4 regions of the Cupriavidus sp. FW305-26 genome follow, and region 3 is predicted to be linked to each of the others. Evidence: predicted binding sites of a transcription regulator. Region 3 holds the regulator's gene; each other region holds the start of a gene.
What was found. The regulator FNR, encoded in region 3, switches genes on or off when oxygen is low (the NO sensors DNR and NnrR bind a similar motif). The targets are predictions, from matches to a motif close to TTGATNNNNATCAA.
Positions count from the first base shown of each region.

Region 1: AC3WQZ_RS13070 (OmpW/AlkL family protein) is a predicted target of FNR. The motif match lies at 1,713-1,726, and genes of this name have one in related genera.
Region 2: AC3WQZ_RS12250 (universal stress protein) is a predicted target of FNR. The motif match lies at 2,642-2,655, and genes of this name have one in related genera.
Region 4: hemN (oxygen-independent coproporphyrinogen III oxidase) is a predicted target of FNR. The motif match lies at 1,717-1,730, and genes of this name have one in related genera.

Region 1 is NZ_JBYTAH010000019.1:7,896-11,873, reverse strand. Features, by position in the region: gene leuA (2-isopropylmalate synthase) at 1-1,444, shown strand, start outside; gene AC3WQZ_RS13070 (OmpW/AlkL family protein) at 1,790-2,434, shown strand; gene AC3WQZ_RS13065 (response regulator transcription factor) at 2,498-3,391, opposite strand; gene AC3WQZ_RS13060 (hybrid sensor histidine kinase/response regulator) at 3,375-3,978, opposite strand, start outside.
Region 2 is NZ_JBYTAH010000017.1:16,561-20,538, forward strand. Features, by position in the region: gene AC3WQZ_RS12245 (PHA/PHB synthase family protein) at 1-1,495, shown strand, start outside; gene AC3WQZ_RS12250 (universal stress protein) at 1,734-2,573, opposite strand; gene AC3WQZ_RS12255 (DUF1488 family protein) at 2,934-3,212, opposite strand; gene AC3WQZ_RS12260 (universal stress protein) at 3,253-3,705, opposite strand.
Region 3 is NZ_JBYTAH010000025.1:34,138-38,115, reverse strand. Features, by position in the region: gene AC3WQZ_RS15700 (sulfite exporter TauE/SafE family protein) at 128-886, opposite strand; gene fnr (fumarate/nitrate reduction transcriptional regulator Fnr) at 965-1,690, shown strand; gene AC3WQZ_RS15690 (hypothetical protein) at 1,754-1,999, opposite strand; gene AC3WQZ_RS15685 (membrane protein) at 1,996-2,205, opposite strand; gene ccoG (cytochrome c oxidase accessory protein CcoG) at 2,235-3,707, opposite strand; gene ccoP (cytochrome-c oxidase, cbb3-type subunit III) at 3,757-3,978, opposite strand, start outside.
Region 4 is NZ_JBYTAH010000013.1:84,997-88,974, forward strand. Features, by position in the region: gene AC3WQZ_RS10495 (UvrD-helicase domain-containing protein) at 1-245, shown strand, start outside; partial or broken gene AC3WQZ_RS10500 (ATP-binding protein) at 303-497, shown strand; gene AC3WQZ_RS10505 (ABC transporter substrate-binding protein) at 483-1,613, opposite strand; gene hemN (oxygen-independent coproporphyrinogen III oxidase) at 1,791-3,275, shown strand; gene AC3WQZ_RS10515 (c-type cytochrome) at 3,349-3,978, opposite strand, start outside.

The sequences.
Region 1 (3,978 bases), on a different contig from region 3:
CATGCTGATCGAGGAGCAGCGCATCCCCGAAGACGTCAACATCGTGGTGCTGACGCAATCGCGCGAAGACCTGATCCGCCGCACCGTCGAGTCCGTGCGCGGCGCAGCGCGGGCCACGGTGCACCTGTACAACCCGATCGCGCCAGCCTGGCGGCGCATCGTCTTCAATGCCTCGCGGGAAGAGATCAAGGAGGTCGCGGTCTCGGGCACGCGCCTGATCAGGTCGCTGACCGATGCCATGCCTGGCACGGCATGGGCCTATGAATATTCGCCCGAGACTTTCAGCCTGGCCGAGCTCGACTTCTCGCTGGAAGTCAGCGACGCCGTCTCTGCCGCCTGGCAGGCCGGCCCGGACCGGCCCATGATCCTGAACCTGCCGACCACGGTCGAATGCAGCACGCCCAACGTGTTCGCCGACCAGGTCGAATGGATGCACCGCCGCCTGGCACGGCGCGAACACATCGCGCTGTCAGTGCACCCGCACAACGACCGCGGCACCGCGGTGGCCGCCGCGGAGCTGGCGCTGATGGCGGGCGCGGACCGCGTCGAAGGCTGCCTGTTCGGCAACGGCGAGCGCACCGGCAATGTCGACCTGGTGACGCTGGCGCTCAACCTCTATACGCAGGGCGTGGCACCCGGGCTGGACTTCTCCGATATCGACGCGGTGCGCCAGTGCGTTGAGCACTGCAACCAGCTGCCGGTGCATCCGCGCCACCCGTATGTGGGCGACCTGGTATTCACCGCGTTCTCGGGCTCGCACCAGGATGCGATCCGCAAGGGCTTTGCACAGCAGCAGCCGGACGGCATCTGGGAAGTGCCCTACCTGCCGATCGACCCGGCCGACCTGGGCCGCAGCTATGACGCGGTGATCCGCGTCAACAGCCAGTCCGGCAAGGGCGGCATGGCCTACCTGCTGGAGCAGGTGCATGGCATCTACATGCCGCGCCGCCTGCAGATCGAATTCAGCCGCGCGGTGCAGGCCATGACCGACGACACCGGGCTCGAGGCGAGTGCCGATGATCTTCATGGTTTGTTCCAGCGCGAGTACCTCGCGCAGCAGACACCGCTGCACTATGTATCGCACCAGCTGGTGTCTGACAGCGGCGGCGCCACGGAGATCGAAGTGCAGATGGTGCGCGACGGCAAGCCGTGCAGCGTGCGCGGCACCGGCAACGGGCCCATCGATGCCTTCGTCAATGCGCTGGACTTGCCGGTACGCGTGATGGATTACCACGAGCATGCGATGAGCGCCGGCGCGGATGCACGCGCGGCCTGCTACGTGGAAGTGCGCGTGGGCGATTCGCCGACGGGGTTCGGCGCCGGCATCGACGCCAACCTGGTCACGGCATCGCTGCGCGCGGTGATCTCGGGCGTGAACCGGCACCTGCAGGCCGGCTTTGGCGCGGCGCAGGCCCCGCAGTCCGCCGAGGCCGCCGACGCCTGACACCGCAAGCCGCCGCAAGAAAACCGGTGTGCCCCGCCCCCACGGGGCACACCCGGAAAGACGCCCTTGCGGACGCCCACGACATGCTCGGTGCCGATCCGCACACGCTGCATGCGTGCTCGGATCTTTCGCACAGCGTAAGGGGCAGCATCGCACCGCGCCACGAATAATTCCGCATGTGTTTAGAAGCGTCGGCGCAGCTGGCACACCACGGCGCCTTCCTCGCTGTAGCGCCTGCGCGACGCAGCCAGCCCACGTTCCCTTCTACTTGTCTTGGGTCAAAGCCCAACCCGGCCTGCTCGGCCAAACTGGGTCCGGATTTGATACCAGACCAAGCAGAACCTCATGAAAACACTCTCTCTCCGCACCCGGGTCACCTGTTCCGCCATCGCCGCCTGCGCCATGCTCGGCGCCTTCGCCACCCCTGCCGCCGCCGCGGACGATGCCCAGGGCAACTGGATGGTGCGCCTGCGCGGCACCTATCTCGACATGGCCAACAGCTCCGACCCCGTCGGCGGCGTCGGCCCGTCGGACCGCATCACGGTCAACAACAAGTGGATTCCCGAGTTCGACGTCACCTACTTCTTCACGCCGAACATCGCCGCCGAACTGGTGCTGACAGTGCCGCAGAAGCAGGACGTCTACCTGGACGGCAACAAGGTCGGCACCTTCAAGCATCTGCCGCCGACGCTGCTGGTGCAGTACCACTTCATCCCCAACGGCACCTTCCGCCCGTATATCGGCGCGGGCCTGAACTTCACCCGCATCTGGGGCGCGGACATCGCCAACAACTCGCTGCAGCTCGATAGCTGGAGCGTCGGTCCCGCGCTGCAGATCGGCATGGACTACAAGCTGACCAAAAACTGGTTTCTCAACGCCGACATCAAGAAGATCTGGCTGTCGAGCGATGTGAAGGCGGGGGATGTCAAGGTATCCAAGGTGAACCTGGATCCGTGGCTGTTCAGCATGGGGGTGGGTTACCGCTTCTGATCGGGATCCGACTGGCAAGAAGGGCCGGCAACGCCGGCCCTTCTTGCATTGGCGCACGGCACGTCACGCCGTCCTCAAGTTGCGCCGGGTGGCGGCGACTGCCGCCGTTCGCGTTTCCACGCCGAGCTTCTCGTAGATGTGTTCCAGGTGCTTGTTCACCGTGCGCGGGCTCATGCCGAGGATGTCGGCGATATCGCGATTGGTCTTGCCGCGCGCCACCCAGGCCATCACCTCGGCCTCGCGCAGTGTCAGGGCCGGGCCGGCCGGGGCCAGACCGCTGCACGACAGTTCCACCACGACCACGTCGCCCGCCTCGCCTGTCAACCGGCGCAGGTGAAGACTATCAGCGCCAGTTTCCGCTTCGCTGCAGAGGCGGAACACCGCGTCGCGCAGCGCGGGAGGCAGTACCGCGCCGGCAATCGCTACCGGCCATCCCTGGGCCTGCAGCAAGGCTGACGCGCTGCCGTTTATCCACAGGAGCCGGCCGTCGATGCCGGCCGCGAGCATCGGCACCGTGCTGCCGAATACGGCCTCCCGTGCGCTGCGCGCCAGCCGTGCCTTGCCCGCATGAGACCGCACGCGCGCCACCACCTCGGCAATCGCCACCGGTTTGGTCACGTAGTCGCATGCGCCGACTTCGAAACCGCGCACGATATGACCGGTATCGCCAAGTCCGGTCATGAAGATCACCGGCAGGTCCGCGTGGCGGTCCAGCAGCGCCGTGCAGGCGGCAAAGCCGTCCATGCCCGGCATGTCCACGTCCAGCAGCACCGCATCCGGCGCGAAGGACGTCAGCGCATCCAGTGCCGCGTTGCCGTTCGCGGCGGTGTGGACCAGCATGGCTTCGCCACCCAGCGCGCGCGTCAGGAAGCCGCACGCGTCGGCATCGTCGTCGACCACCAGTACGCGGGTCTCGATCGTCGGCAACGGGCGAAAGGTGTCAGGTTCGGGATGCATGGAGCGCCTCGCCAAGTGATGCGGTCAGGGCAGTGCCATCGGTCCGCGCGAGCGCCAGCATCTGCAGTGCCCACGTGGCCACGGCGCCGCCGCCTTCCGCCAGTTCTGAAAGCTGGGCCTCCAGCGCGCGCAGCCGGCCGGTGGCGCCCAGTTGCAGCAGCTCACGCAACAGGTCCGGCGCCGGGGTGAGCGCAGGCTGCGGCTGCGTCAGCGCGCGTCGGACCATCTCGACCAGTTCGCGCTCACGCACCGGCTTGCTGACGAATCCCAGATAGCCGTGCAGCGCGCGCGCTTCTTCCGTGTTTTCGTGCGCGTTGGCGGAGACGATCACCACTTGCGGCGCATTGGCTTCGGCGCGGATCTGGCGGCACAGGTCCCAACCCGATGCATCGGGCAGGTTCAGGTCGAGCAGCACCAGGTGCGGACGCCACTGGCACAGCGCCGGGAGCACGCCGGCGCCATCCCCCGCCTCATGCACGGCCAGCCCGTGCGGCGCCAGGAAGCCGCGCAGCACCGCCCGATGGGCCCTGCGGTCGTCGACGATCAGCACGCGCGCTCCCGCCGGCATTGGCGGCGCGGGCGCCCGC
Region 2 (3,978 bases), on a different contig from region 3:
GTCCGTTGACCTCAGCGATCAGCGCTTTGCCGATGCCGGCTGGCAGGACTGGCCTTATCGCTGCTGGCGCGATGCGTTCATGCGCAACGAAGCCTTCTGGGAGTCGCTGACGCAGGATATTGACGGCCTGTCGCGTCATCACCAGCACATCGTCGCCTTCTGCGCCCGGCAATGGCTTGACCTGCTCGCGCCCGGCAATGTTTGGTGGATGAATCCGACCATTGCCAGGACCGCCTCGAGCACCTTCGGCGCCAACTTCCTGCAAGGCGCCCATCACTGGCTGCAGGACGCCAGTGAGCTGTTGTCAAAGGTGCCTGGGCTGCCTGCGGGGCGCCCCGCGCTGGAATTTCTACCCGGGCGCGACGTGGCGCGCACGCCTGGCAAGGTGGTGTTCCGCAACGCACTAATTGAACTGATCGAGTATGCGCCCGCCCTTGGCGCCAATACAGTCTGGCGCGAGCCGGTGCTGATCGTGCCGTCCTGGATCATGCGGTACTACATCCTCGACCTGAAGCCCGAGGATTCGCTGGTGCGCTACCTGGTCGAGAGCGGCCATACCGTGTTCATGATTTCATGGAAGAACCCGGACGCCTCGGCCCGCGACTTCGGGCTTGACACCTATCTGGAGGCCGGGCTTCTGACCGCGCTCAACACCGTGCACGCGCGCTGCGACGGCGCGCACGTCCACGCCGCCGGGTATTGCCTGGGCGGCACCCTGCTTGCCACGGGTGCCGCCATGCTCGCCCGCGACGCCGCCGGCGGGCCACTGGCCAGCATGACGCTCTTTGCGGCAGAGACCGATTTCCATGATCCGGGCGAACTGGGCCTGTTCATCGACAAGAGCTCGCTCGCCACGCTCGACGCCCTCATGTGGAGTCAGGGATATCTGGACGGGCCTCAGATGAAGTCTGCCTTTCAGATGCTGAACGCCCAGGACCTGATCTGGTCGCGCGTAATGAGCGAGTATTTGCTCGGCCAACGTTTGCGCGCCAACGATCTGGTCTCCTGGAACCGCGACACCACCCGCTTGCCTTACCGCCTGCATTCGGAATGCCTGCACAAGCTGTTCCTGGGCAATGAGCTGGCCACCGGCAAGCTGTGCGTGGGCGGACAGCCCGTCGCCCTGTCGGACCTCGACCTCCCGCTTTTCGTGGTTGGCACCGAACACGACCACGTCTCGCCCTGGCGCTCCGTGTACAAGCTGCACTTACTGACCAAGGCTGAACTGACCTTCTTGCTGACCTCGGGCGGCCACAACGCAGGCATCGTGTCCGAGCCGGGCCACCCGGGCCGGCGCTACCATGTGCATACGCGATTGCCCGCCGCGCCCTACCTGAGCCCGGAGCAATTCCTCAACGTAGCTGTGTACCGCGACGGTTCCTGGTGGCCGGCGTGGCATGACTGGCTAGTGGCCCACTCGACAGCGCGCTGCACGCGACAGGCGCCGGGCCAGGGGCTCGCGGACGCTCCTGGTACCTACGTGCTGGAACCCTAGCCTCTTGTTCACTGTGCTGCGCCTGGCAACCTTGCGAGCGGGCAAACTTTCGGGTAGCCGGATCGAATGGAAACATGCCGTCGGACACGGGAAATACCGGCCGACGCCTAAGGAACTCATTCCAGAAACCCCGCGCAAGCTGGTGGAGTGTTCGGTTGTGTCCCACATCCCGCTCCCTGGCAGCAGCCGAACCGCACCGCACCTCACTTCATCGCATCGCCGAGGCGTTGCGGCAATATCAGTGCGACATCAGGACCGGCACTGTCATCGACTCAAGCAACGTGCGGGTGACACCGCCAAGGACCAGCTCGTGCACCCGGCTGTGCCCGTAGGCCCCCATGACGATCAGGTCAGCATTTCGGTCCGCGGCGTGTGAGAGTAACATCTGGCCGACGTCTTCGCCGTCTTCCGCTCCAAACGTGCAAAGCTGCACCGCCACGCCATGCCGACCCAGCCAGTCCACGGCATGCTGAGGCGGCGAAACCCATGTCCCCTTCAGAAGCCCAGACGGTGTCCACGAGACCACCTCCACAGTGCCCGCGCGCTGCAGGAGCGGGAGCGCATCGCGGATGGCCCGCGCCGACTCGCGGCTGCCGTTCCACGCCACCATGATGTTCTTGCCAACGCTCGGGAACCGGCCCGCATACGGAACCACCAGCACCGGCCGCCCGCATCCCAGCACAATGGATTCAACAAAGCCGGGCTCGGCGTAGGCGGCTTCATCAGTGGGATCGTGCTGTCCGAGGATGACAAGATCCGCCCGATGCGCCTCTGCCTGGACCGTTGCCGCCGTGGCCCAGTCCGGCGCCCGCCATTCCGTAATGACGGTTACCTCGTCCGTTGCGCCCATCAGGGCGTGACGGGCCCGCTCGCCGACCTGATGCCGCCATTCGGTGTAAGAGGCAAGATTGCGGTCACCGTCCACCAGGTAGCGCACGGCAGTGGGATCCGGCTTGCCGACGGCTAGCAGGCCAACCAGCGTGGAATGAAACTCCAGCGCCAGCCGGGTGGCGAGGTGCAGCCGGTCGTACACGCGGCGGCCGGCATCGAGATGAACCAGGATCGTTGCGTAGTCCATGGATTGACTCCATCAGGCAGCCCCGGACGGAGCTTTTCTTGAATCTATATCGCCACCCCGCCCCGGATTTGTCGTGCATCAAGCCGTCTTCGTGTCCGCGCTACAGGCAATACCGCTGGCACCAGGTACGAGTTGGCCCAGGCTGCCTGCCGCCAGCGCGGCGGTGCGTGGCTTCGGCGGCCGCAGCAGGTCCGGTACGGCGGTACACGCTGTGCATAGCGGCACCAACGCGCAGGCGGCAAGCCTGCGCCATCCTGGCCGTTTCTCCGGCGTGCATGACTGCAAGCGATTCTTCATGGGTAGCTCCTTGTAAGGACGCGCACCGCCCGGTGGCGGCTGCCGCCGGCCAGGACGTGCGCCTCACACCGCGAAGCGAAAATGGCCGCTGTGCAGCACGATGTGCCGCGCACCTGTCATCTCGAACAGCGCTCCCGCGACGCGTTCAATGTCCTGGCGGTTGCTCATGAATGCCGGCAGCAAATCTTCACTGCGGTACGAGCGTGCGCCGAAATGATCCTCAAGCGCCTCGGCAGTGATCTCATAGGTCGCCGGTGTGCCATCCACCTTCACGGCACACCGCAGGCTTGGCCCGGTCGGGCAGTAATCCGGCGTCTCGCCGGAAAAGTCGATCGTATGCATAGCTCTCTGGCGTAATGCCCTCCAAAATCTGTTCGCCTGCTTACGCTTCCTCGGCGCGGAGAAGCAGGACGGGCGCGACGGCCAGGTTGATCACGCTTCGCGCGACGCTGCCCATGACGAGTCGCCGCACTCCCCGGCGGCCGTGCGTACCCATCACAACCAGATCAGCGCCCCAGCCATTGGCTTCGGCAGCGATCGTGGCAGCAACGTCGCCCTCGACCATAGGCTTACCGAGCAGCCGCGTTACGTGGCGAATACCCGCTGCGGCAAGCCGGCCGGCGGCGGCAGCGAGAACGCTTTGCCCCGCCGTCGTGAGGTCCTCTATCAATCTCACCGGATCCAGATTGCTGGCATCCAGAAACGGGCTGCGGTCATCGACCACATGGACCACCTCCACTTCGGCGTTGGCGGCGCGCGCGATGATCATGGCCTGTTCCAGGGCAAGTTCCGATGCGGCGCCGCCGTCCATGGCGACAAGGATGCGCTGGTACATAGCGGTTTCTCCGGCGATGGGAGCCTGTGGCGACTCGGGTCTGGACTGGTTAAATGCAGCGTAGGGCAACCGGCGCAACTGCTGTTGATACGTGTCAAAGCCGCGGTACCGCGCTCCAACCGCCGCTGGTCGCGCGCGCATCGGCAGTCTTCGCGCAGGGGTTGCGGCTCGCGGATTCAGGCCTGCCCACGCCGAGCGGCTCGCGTGCTTGTCCCCGAACGAAGCCTGAGCGCTTCTTCTTCCCCTTCCAGTTCCGTCGCTTCTCTTTCGCGG
Region 3 (3,978 bases):
CTGGCGCTGCTCGCCCGCTGCTTACCGCGGCTCACAAGACACCGCGCGATACCGCAATGTTGGCGATTGTATGGCATTCCCGCCCCCGCCTGCAACCATCATCCGTTGCCGGCGCAGCGCCGGCGCCTCAGAACACCAGGCAGAATCCATGCTCGGCCAGCGAATGTGGCAACAGCACCGCTCGCGCAATGCCAAGGCCGCCGAACGCCATTACCGCCAGGCCGGCCCCCAGGCGCACGCCGGGACGTCGCGACAGCGTACGCAAATAGCCTGACAGGCCGGAGAGCACCAGCAGGTTAGGCAGTGTGCCGAGCCCGAACACGCCCATCACGAGTGCGCCGGACGCCGCATTGCCCGCCAGCAGCGCGAGCGTGAGCGCCCCATAGACCATGCCGCACGGCACCAGCCCCCACGCCAGGCCCACGCCGTATCGCCGCGTCAGGCCGCCGCGTGCGCGCACAAAGGACGGCATGCCGCGTGCCACGCCACCCAGCCGGCGCGCCACCGCTGCGCTGGCACGCGACGCCAGCCGCTCCAGCCAGTCGACGGTAAACGTGTTGCCGCGCAGCAACCGCCAGCCCGACCACAGCAGCATGACGCTGCCCGCGCCGAACAGCCAGCGCTGCACCGGCAGATAGTCCTGTTTCCACGCCGAAGCACCGACCGCGCCTAGCGCGGCCCCAAGCAGCATATAGGTCGAGATCCGGCCTAGGTGCATTATCAGCAACTCGCCGAGCCAGGCGGCACGGCTGGGCACCAGACTGATCGTCGCCGCCGCGCCGTGACGCTGCTCCACGGCCAGCGCCACGCCGCCGCACATGGCGGCGCAGTGGACCCCGCCCAGCAAAGCCAGCAGAAAAACGCTGATCAGTACGCCAAGTGTCAATTCTCACTCCCTACCACATCACATCGCACGGTAAAATGCCGTTATCGCGCCCTCGCTGCCATTTCTAGCAGGTTCCAATTGCTCACCTCCATTCCCATTACCGAGATGTCACCACGCTGCTCCACCTGTGCGATGGGGCAGCTGTGCCTTCCGGTCGGCATGTCGCAGCAAGACCTCGCCAAGATGGACACGCTGGTTCAGGAACGCATCCGTGTGCACAAGGGTGAAACCCTGTATCGCATGGGCGATCCACTCACCGCGGTCTATGCCGTGCGCTTTGGCACGCTCAAGACCCACGTCACCACTGAAGACGGCCGCTCGCAGATTACCGGCTTCCACCTGCCCGGCGAAATTGTCGGTCTCGACGGGCTGGGCGAGATGCAGCATGCCTCCGATGCCGCCGCGCTGGAGGACACGGAAGTCTGCGTGGTCCGCATGAGCGAGTTGCAGTCCCTGTCGGCAGACCTGCCGTCGCTGCAGCAGCAGTTCCTGCGCCTGATGGGCAAGGAAATCACGCATGACCAACTGATGCTGGTCACGCTGGGCTCGATGCGCGCCGAGGAACGGCTTGCCGCCTTCCTGATCAACCTCTCTGAGCGCCTGTCGGCACGCGGCTATTCGGCGTCCGAGTTCGTGATGCGCATGAGCCGCGAAGAGATCGGCAGCTACCTGGGCCTGAAGCTCGAAACCGTCAGCCGCCTGTTCTCCCGCTTTGCCGAAGCCGGCCTGATCCAGATTCGCCAGCGCCACGTCAAGCTCGTGGACATCGACGGCATCAAGCAGCTCTACAGCCGCTCCTGCTAAGCGGCCAAGGCGCTGCCAGGCACCGCATGCGGACATGGCAGCGCAGACCTCACACCGATCCGCTTATTCCAGTTCGTCGGTATCGCTGAGCCGCGTCGGCATGGTGTAGAGCGTCAGTCCGCTGGACAACGCGCAGAACACCCAGGCCATCAGGAAGCCAACGGTGTAGACCGATTCGCGGGACGCTTCGATCGGCTGGCCGAAGAAGTTCAGGTCACCGGGATCCACCACCGAAAACACCGTCGCGGTCGCGAACCCGGCCATCAGGAACGCCGGCCAGAGTACCCACATCAGCCAGCGCAACCTCATGGCTGCCTCACAGCGGCAGCCTTGGGCGGCGCGGCGTCGGCCTTCTCGACCACCAGGCCATGGCGCGTTGCACCCTGCACCGGCATGTCCGGATGCGTGGATGCCAGCCAGATCGTCACGCCACACGCCACCATCGCCACCAGCGGGCCGCTCATCAACAGCCACGGCCACGGCTCCTTCCACCACGGATTGCCTTGCTGACTCATCTTGCCCCCTTCATCTTGACGACCTAGCTTCACAAATCGCGCGGCACGATGAAACTGGTGGATTGCCGGATTTCGGCATGCCCCCGCTCCGTGCCTTCGCTCGTCACCGTCACGTTGATCTTGTGCGTGCCCTGCGCCGCGGCCTCGATCGGCACGCGGATCCGGATCGGCAGCAACCGGTTGGACGTCGGCGCCAGCGATTCGGCCTGCTTGTCGTATTCCACGGTCAGGTTCTTCAGTTCGTCGCTGTCGGCGCGCACGCTGATCTGCATCGGCGCTTCGGTGGTGTTGATCAGCTGCAGGCGATAGACATTCTCGATCCAGCGGCCTTCCACTTCACGGCCGAGCGCACCACGGTCGCGGATGATGTCGACCTTCAGCGGCGTGCGCAGCGCGATCGAAGCCATGAACCCGGCCAGCAACGCCACCCAGATCACGGAATAAATGACCACGCGCGGGCGCAGCAGGCGCTTGCGTGATGCCGCCGCGGACAAGCCCTTGCGCATCGCGTTTTCCGAGGTGTACCGGATCAGGCCGCGCGGATATTCCATCTTGTCCATGACCTGGTCGCAGGCGTCGATGCAGGCGCCGCAGCCGATGCACTCGTACTGCAGGCCGTCGCGGATATCGATGCCCGTCGGGCACACCTGCACGCAGATGCTGCAGTTGACGCAGTCGCCAAGCCCCGCCTTGTGGTGGTCGGTCTTGCGCGACCGACTTCCGCGCGGCTCGCCGCGGCCGACGTCGTAGGTCACGACATAGGTATCGCGATCCACCATCACGCTCTGGAAACGCGCATACGGGCACATGTACTTGCACACCTGCTCGCGCATGAAGCCCGCATTGCCCCAGGTGGCGAACGCGTAGAACAGCATCCAGAACGACTGCCACGGCCCCAGCGACAGGCTGAGCACCTCGCCGCCCAGTTCGCGGATCGGTGCGAAATAGCCGATGAAGGTAAAGCCGGTCCAGAGCGCAATCAGCACCCACAGGAAGTGCTTGGTCGCCTTGAGACGGAACTTGCGCAGGCTCCACGGATCGCCATCGAGCCGGATGCGGGCGATGCGGTCGCCTTCGACCCGCCGCTCGATCCACATGAAGATCTCGGTGTAGACCGTCTGCGGACAGGCATAGCCGCAGAACAGCCGCCCCGCGATCGCCGTGAACAGGAACAGCGCCAGCGCCGAGATGACCAGCAGCACCGCCAGGTAGATGACGTCCTGCGGCCACAGCACCAGCCCGAAGATGTAGAACTTGCGCTCGCCAAGGTCAAACAGCACGGCCTGGCGGCCATTCCATTGGAGCCAGGGCGTGCCGTAGTAGATCAGCTGGGTCAGGATCACCAGCCAGACCCGCCAGCTGGAGAATGCGCCCGTCACCGAGCGCGGGTAGATCTTGCGGCGGACCTCGTAGAGCGTTTCGTCAGAGGTCTCGCCCGGCGCAGCGGCCGACCGTTGCAGGTCGGCCGCCCGGGCCATTTCTTCGGTCCCGGGTGCGTTCATGGGCATGCTCTCCCGCGAGCTGCCAGCGCCCGCTCACATGAGTCGTCGGTCATTGCCCGGCTCCGCCCCCAGTATTGGACAGACCCCAGACATAGGCCGTCAGCATCCGGATGCGTTCAGGCGTCAGGATCTCCTCATGCGCAGGCATGTGGTTGTTATGGCCCTTCAGGATTGCGTCGACGATACTGCCTTCCGAGCTGCCATACAGCCAGACGTTGTCCGCCAGGTTGGGCGCGCCGAGCGCCTGGTTGCCCTTGCCGCCGGCGCCGTG
Region 4 (3,978 bases), on a different contig from region 3:
AGGAAGAGCGGCGGCTGATGTATGTCGGCATCACCCGCGCCCAGCGCAGCCTGCATGTCAGCTGGTGCAAGAAGCGCAAGCGTGCGCGCGAAACCTACTCGTGCCAGCCTTCGCGCTTTATCGGCGAGATGAAGCTGGAGGAGGCGCCTGCGCCGGTGGATGAAACCCCGGCGATGAGCCCCAAGGACCGGCTCGGCGCGCTCAAGGCACTGCTGGGAACCGGCGGCAAGACGGCCCCGGGCTGAACGGGGCGCTACAGTCCCGATACAAAGGCATACCAGGCTGACAAGACGCCGGGTGCAGGCATACCTGGTATGGCGGCTGTGCTGCTCGAGCCGTTCTACTGCGTCGAATCCTCGCGCAGCCGCGCCACCGGCGGGGTCGGCATGGGGTTGTCGATCGCGGCCGACATTGCCGCGCGCCATGGCGGCGAGCTGACCCTGAGCAACCGCCCCGAAGGCGGCCTGCCCGCGCGCCTGTCCCTACCGCGCGGCTGACGCCGCCAGCGTGACGTACTGCGAGCCGCGCTGCCCGTGCGTGAAGTCGAGCGGGAAATCGCCCACGTCCACGCGCCCCTGCAGTGCCCGCCGCATCTCGGCCGCGCCGCTGCCGCGCAGGCCGGCCAGCGCGCGCGCCAGCCATGCCGCGCCGATATAGCCGGCCAGCGTGGCCGGCGACGGCGGCTCATCCAGGTATTGCTTCATGCGCGCCACGTGTTCCTTCACCACCCGCAGCGTGGCCTGTTGCGGCCCGGGCGCGACCTGGGTCAGCACCATGCCGCCGTTGTAGCCAGCGCCCAGGATTTCGCGCGCGGCGGTGGCGCTGACCGACGACAGCCCGACCAGGAAACCGTACCAGCCCTGCACCGCCAGCGCGCGGCCCAGTCCGGCGTAGGCGAGGGTATCGCCCGCCACGATCACCGCGCCCGGGCGGGTGGCGGCGATGCGCCGGGCGGCGGCCTCGGGATTGGCGTCGAGCGGCACCGCGCGCGTCCCGGTCTGCGCCTCCAGCCGGGCCAGCGACGGGGCGGCGAAGTCCGGCGCCAGGGCCAGCGCGATGCTGGTCATGCCGTAGCTGCGCAGCTGGCGTACCGCCGCGTCCAGTTCGGCCTGGTAGTCGGCACGGGTGAACCAGACGTTGTCGGCCGTCAGCGCAAGGCCCGACAGCGGCGCCACGATCTGCACGCCGCGCCGGCCCAGCTCGGCCGATGCCGCCAGCGCCGGCAACAGCCGGTCGCCCGGGCCGAACAGCAGCTCGGCGCGGTCGGTATCGGCCAGCGACACCGCCTGCGCCAGCGCGCGGCGCGGGTCGGGATCGGCGTCGCGGACCACGTGCGCGATGCGCACCGGGCCGTTGCCGGCGTTGACGGCGTCGAACATGACCTTGGCCCCGGCCAGGTAGTCGCGCGCAAGGTCGGCTTGTGCGCCGCCGCGGTCGAGCAGGTGGCCGACCACGACCGTGCGACGCGCCTGCGACAGTGCTGGCCAGGCGGGCAGGGCCAGGGCCGCGCCGGCGGCGGCAAGCAGGCGGCGCCGGTGCCGGGCCGGTGCTGCCAGGAGCCTGCGCAGCGGTGGGTACGGCGGAAACATCGGAGTCTGGTCGGGAGTTGGCATTGCAGGGGGGCAGGTGACGCGCGGGCCGGCGGTGGCGCGCAGCGTATCCGCCGCACATGACACCAATGTGACGCCTGCCGCCCGCAGGGTCCAATGCCCGCGCTTGACGGCGGTCAACGCGCCGGCGGCGGTGCGGCCCTACGATGGGCCGTCATACACCCATACCCCCGCGCCCCCATGATCCCGTCTGCCATAACTTCCCCTGCGCCCGACCGCCGCGCGCTGTCCGACTTCCGTGCGCTGGCCGGCCGCATCGACGGCAACGGCCCGCGCTATACCTCGTACCCGACGGCCGACCGCTTCCACAACGGCCCCGACCTGTCGCTGTACCACGACGCACTGGCCGCCTGCCGCGCCGACGCGCCGGCGCCGCTGTCGCTGTACCTGCATATCCCGTTCTGCGAGAACATCTGCTACTACTGCGGCTGCAACAAGATCATCACGCGCGACCATGGCCGCAGCGCCCGCTACGTCAACTACCTGGGCCGCGAAATGGCGCTGGTGGCAGACCGGCTCGGGCCGCGCCGCCAGGTGCTGCAGTCGCACTGGGGCGGGGGCACGCCGACCTTCCTCGACCCCGGCGAGATGCGCCGCGTGATGGCGCTGCTGCATGAGCATTTCGAGCTGGCGGCCGAGGGCGAGCATTCGATCGAGATCGATCCGCGCCGCGTCGACCACGCCCGCATGGCGCTGCTGGCCGAACTGGGCTTCAACCGCGTCAGCCTGGGCGTGCAGGATTTCGATCCCGAGGTCCAGCAGGCCATCCATCGCATCCAGCCCTTCGAAGAGACCCGCGCCGTGGTGGATGCCGCACGCACGCTGGGTTTCCGCTCGGTCAGCCTGGACCTGATCTACGGCCTGCCGCACCAGACCGCGGCGCGCTTTGGCCGCACCATCGATCAGGTGCTGGCGCTGCGCCCCGACCGGCTCTCGGTCTATAGCTACGCGCACCTGCCGCATGTGTTCAAGCCGCAACGCCGCATCGATGAAAACGCCTTGCCGCCCGCCGGCGAGAAGCTCGACATCCTGGTCTCCACCATCGAGCGGCTGAGCGCCGAGGGCTACGTCTACATAGGTATGGACCATTTCGCGCTGCCCGACGACGACCTCGCCGTGGCCCAGCGCGAAGGGCGGCTGCAGCGCAACTTCCAGGGTTACTCAACGCATGCCGGCTACGACCAGGTCGGGCTCGGCATTTCCGCGATCGGCGCGATCGCGGGGCGCTACGTGCAGAATGCGCGCACGCTGGACGAGTACTACGGCGCGCTCGACCACGGCCGCCTGCCGCTGGCGCGCGGCGTGGCGATGAGCGCCGACGACCACCTGCGGCGCGAGATCATCGGCGCTCTGATGTGCAATGGAGTGCTCGATATCCCGGCGCTGGAAGCGCGCCACGGCATCCGCTTCGGCACGGCCTTTGCGCCGGAACTGGCCGACCTCGCCGCGCTGGGCGCGGACGGACTGGTGCAATGCGCGCCGGACCGCATCACCGTGACGCCGCTGGGCCGGCTGCTGGTGCGGCGCGTGGCGATGGTGTTCGACCGCTACCTGCGCGAAGACGCCGCGCGGCCAGCGTCCACGGGTGCCCAGGCCGTTGCCGCCAACGATGGCGCGCAGCCGGTGCGCTTCGTGCCGCGGGCGCGGTACTCGCGCGTGGTGTAGCGGCCGCGCAAGCGGTACGGACGAAAAAAAGCCCGCGCAATGTGCGCGGGCTTTTTGTTTGCAGCAGGCGGACTTACTTGGCGGCGTTGGCCATGTAGTCCGAGGCGGCGATCACGTCGGCGTCCGGGCCGGCGTAGCCACCCTTGGGCGGCATCACGCCCTTGCCCTTGAGCGCAAAGTTGTGGACCGCGTCCATGCCTTCCTTCAGGCGCGGCGCCCAGGCGGCCTTGTCGCCGAACTTGGGCGCACCGGCCACGCCGGCGGCGTGGCAGGCGGCGCAGACCTGCTCGTAGACCTTCTTGCCCACGTCGGCCGAGGCGGCCGGCGCAGCAGCGGGTGCGGCGGCAGCAGCTGCCGGGGCCGCTGCCGAGGGAGCGGCCGGTGCAGGCGCGGCACCGGCGGCCGGAGCGGCGGCGGCTTCAGGGGCTGCGGCAGTCGCCGGCGCGGCGGCAGCCGGGGCAGCCGGTTCCGGGAACTTGGCACCGCCGGCGTCGGCCATGTAGACCACGGCACGGGCCAGTTCGTAGTCGGCGTAGTCGTCCGGCGTGGTGCCGGCACGCGCGGCCATCGCGCCCTTGCCGTTTATCACCGACTTCATCAGGCCGTCAAAGCCCTGGCCGATGCGCGCGGTCCAGTCGCCGGCGTTGGCGTACTTGGGTGCGCCCGCTGCGCCGGTGGCGTGGCACGCGGCGCAGATTTCCTT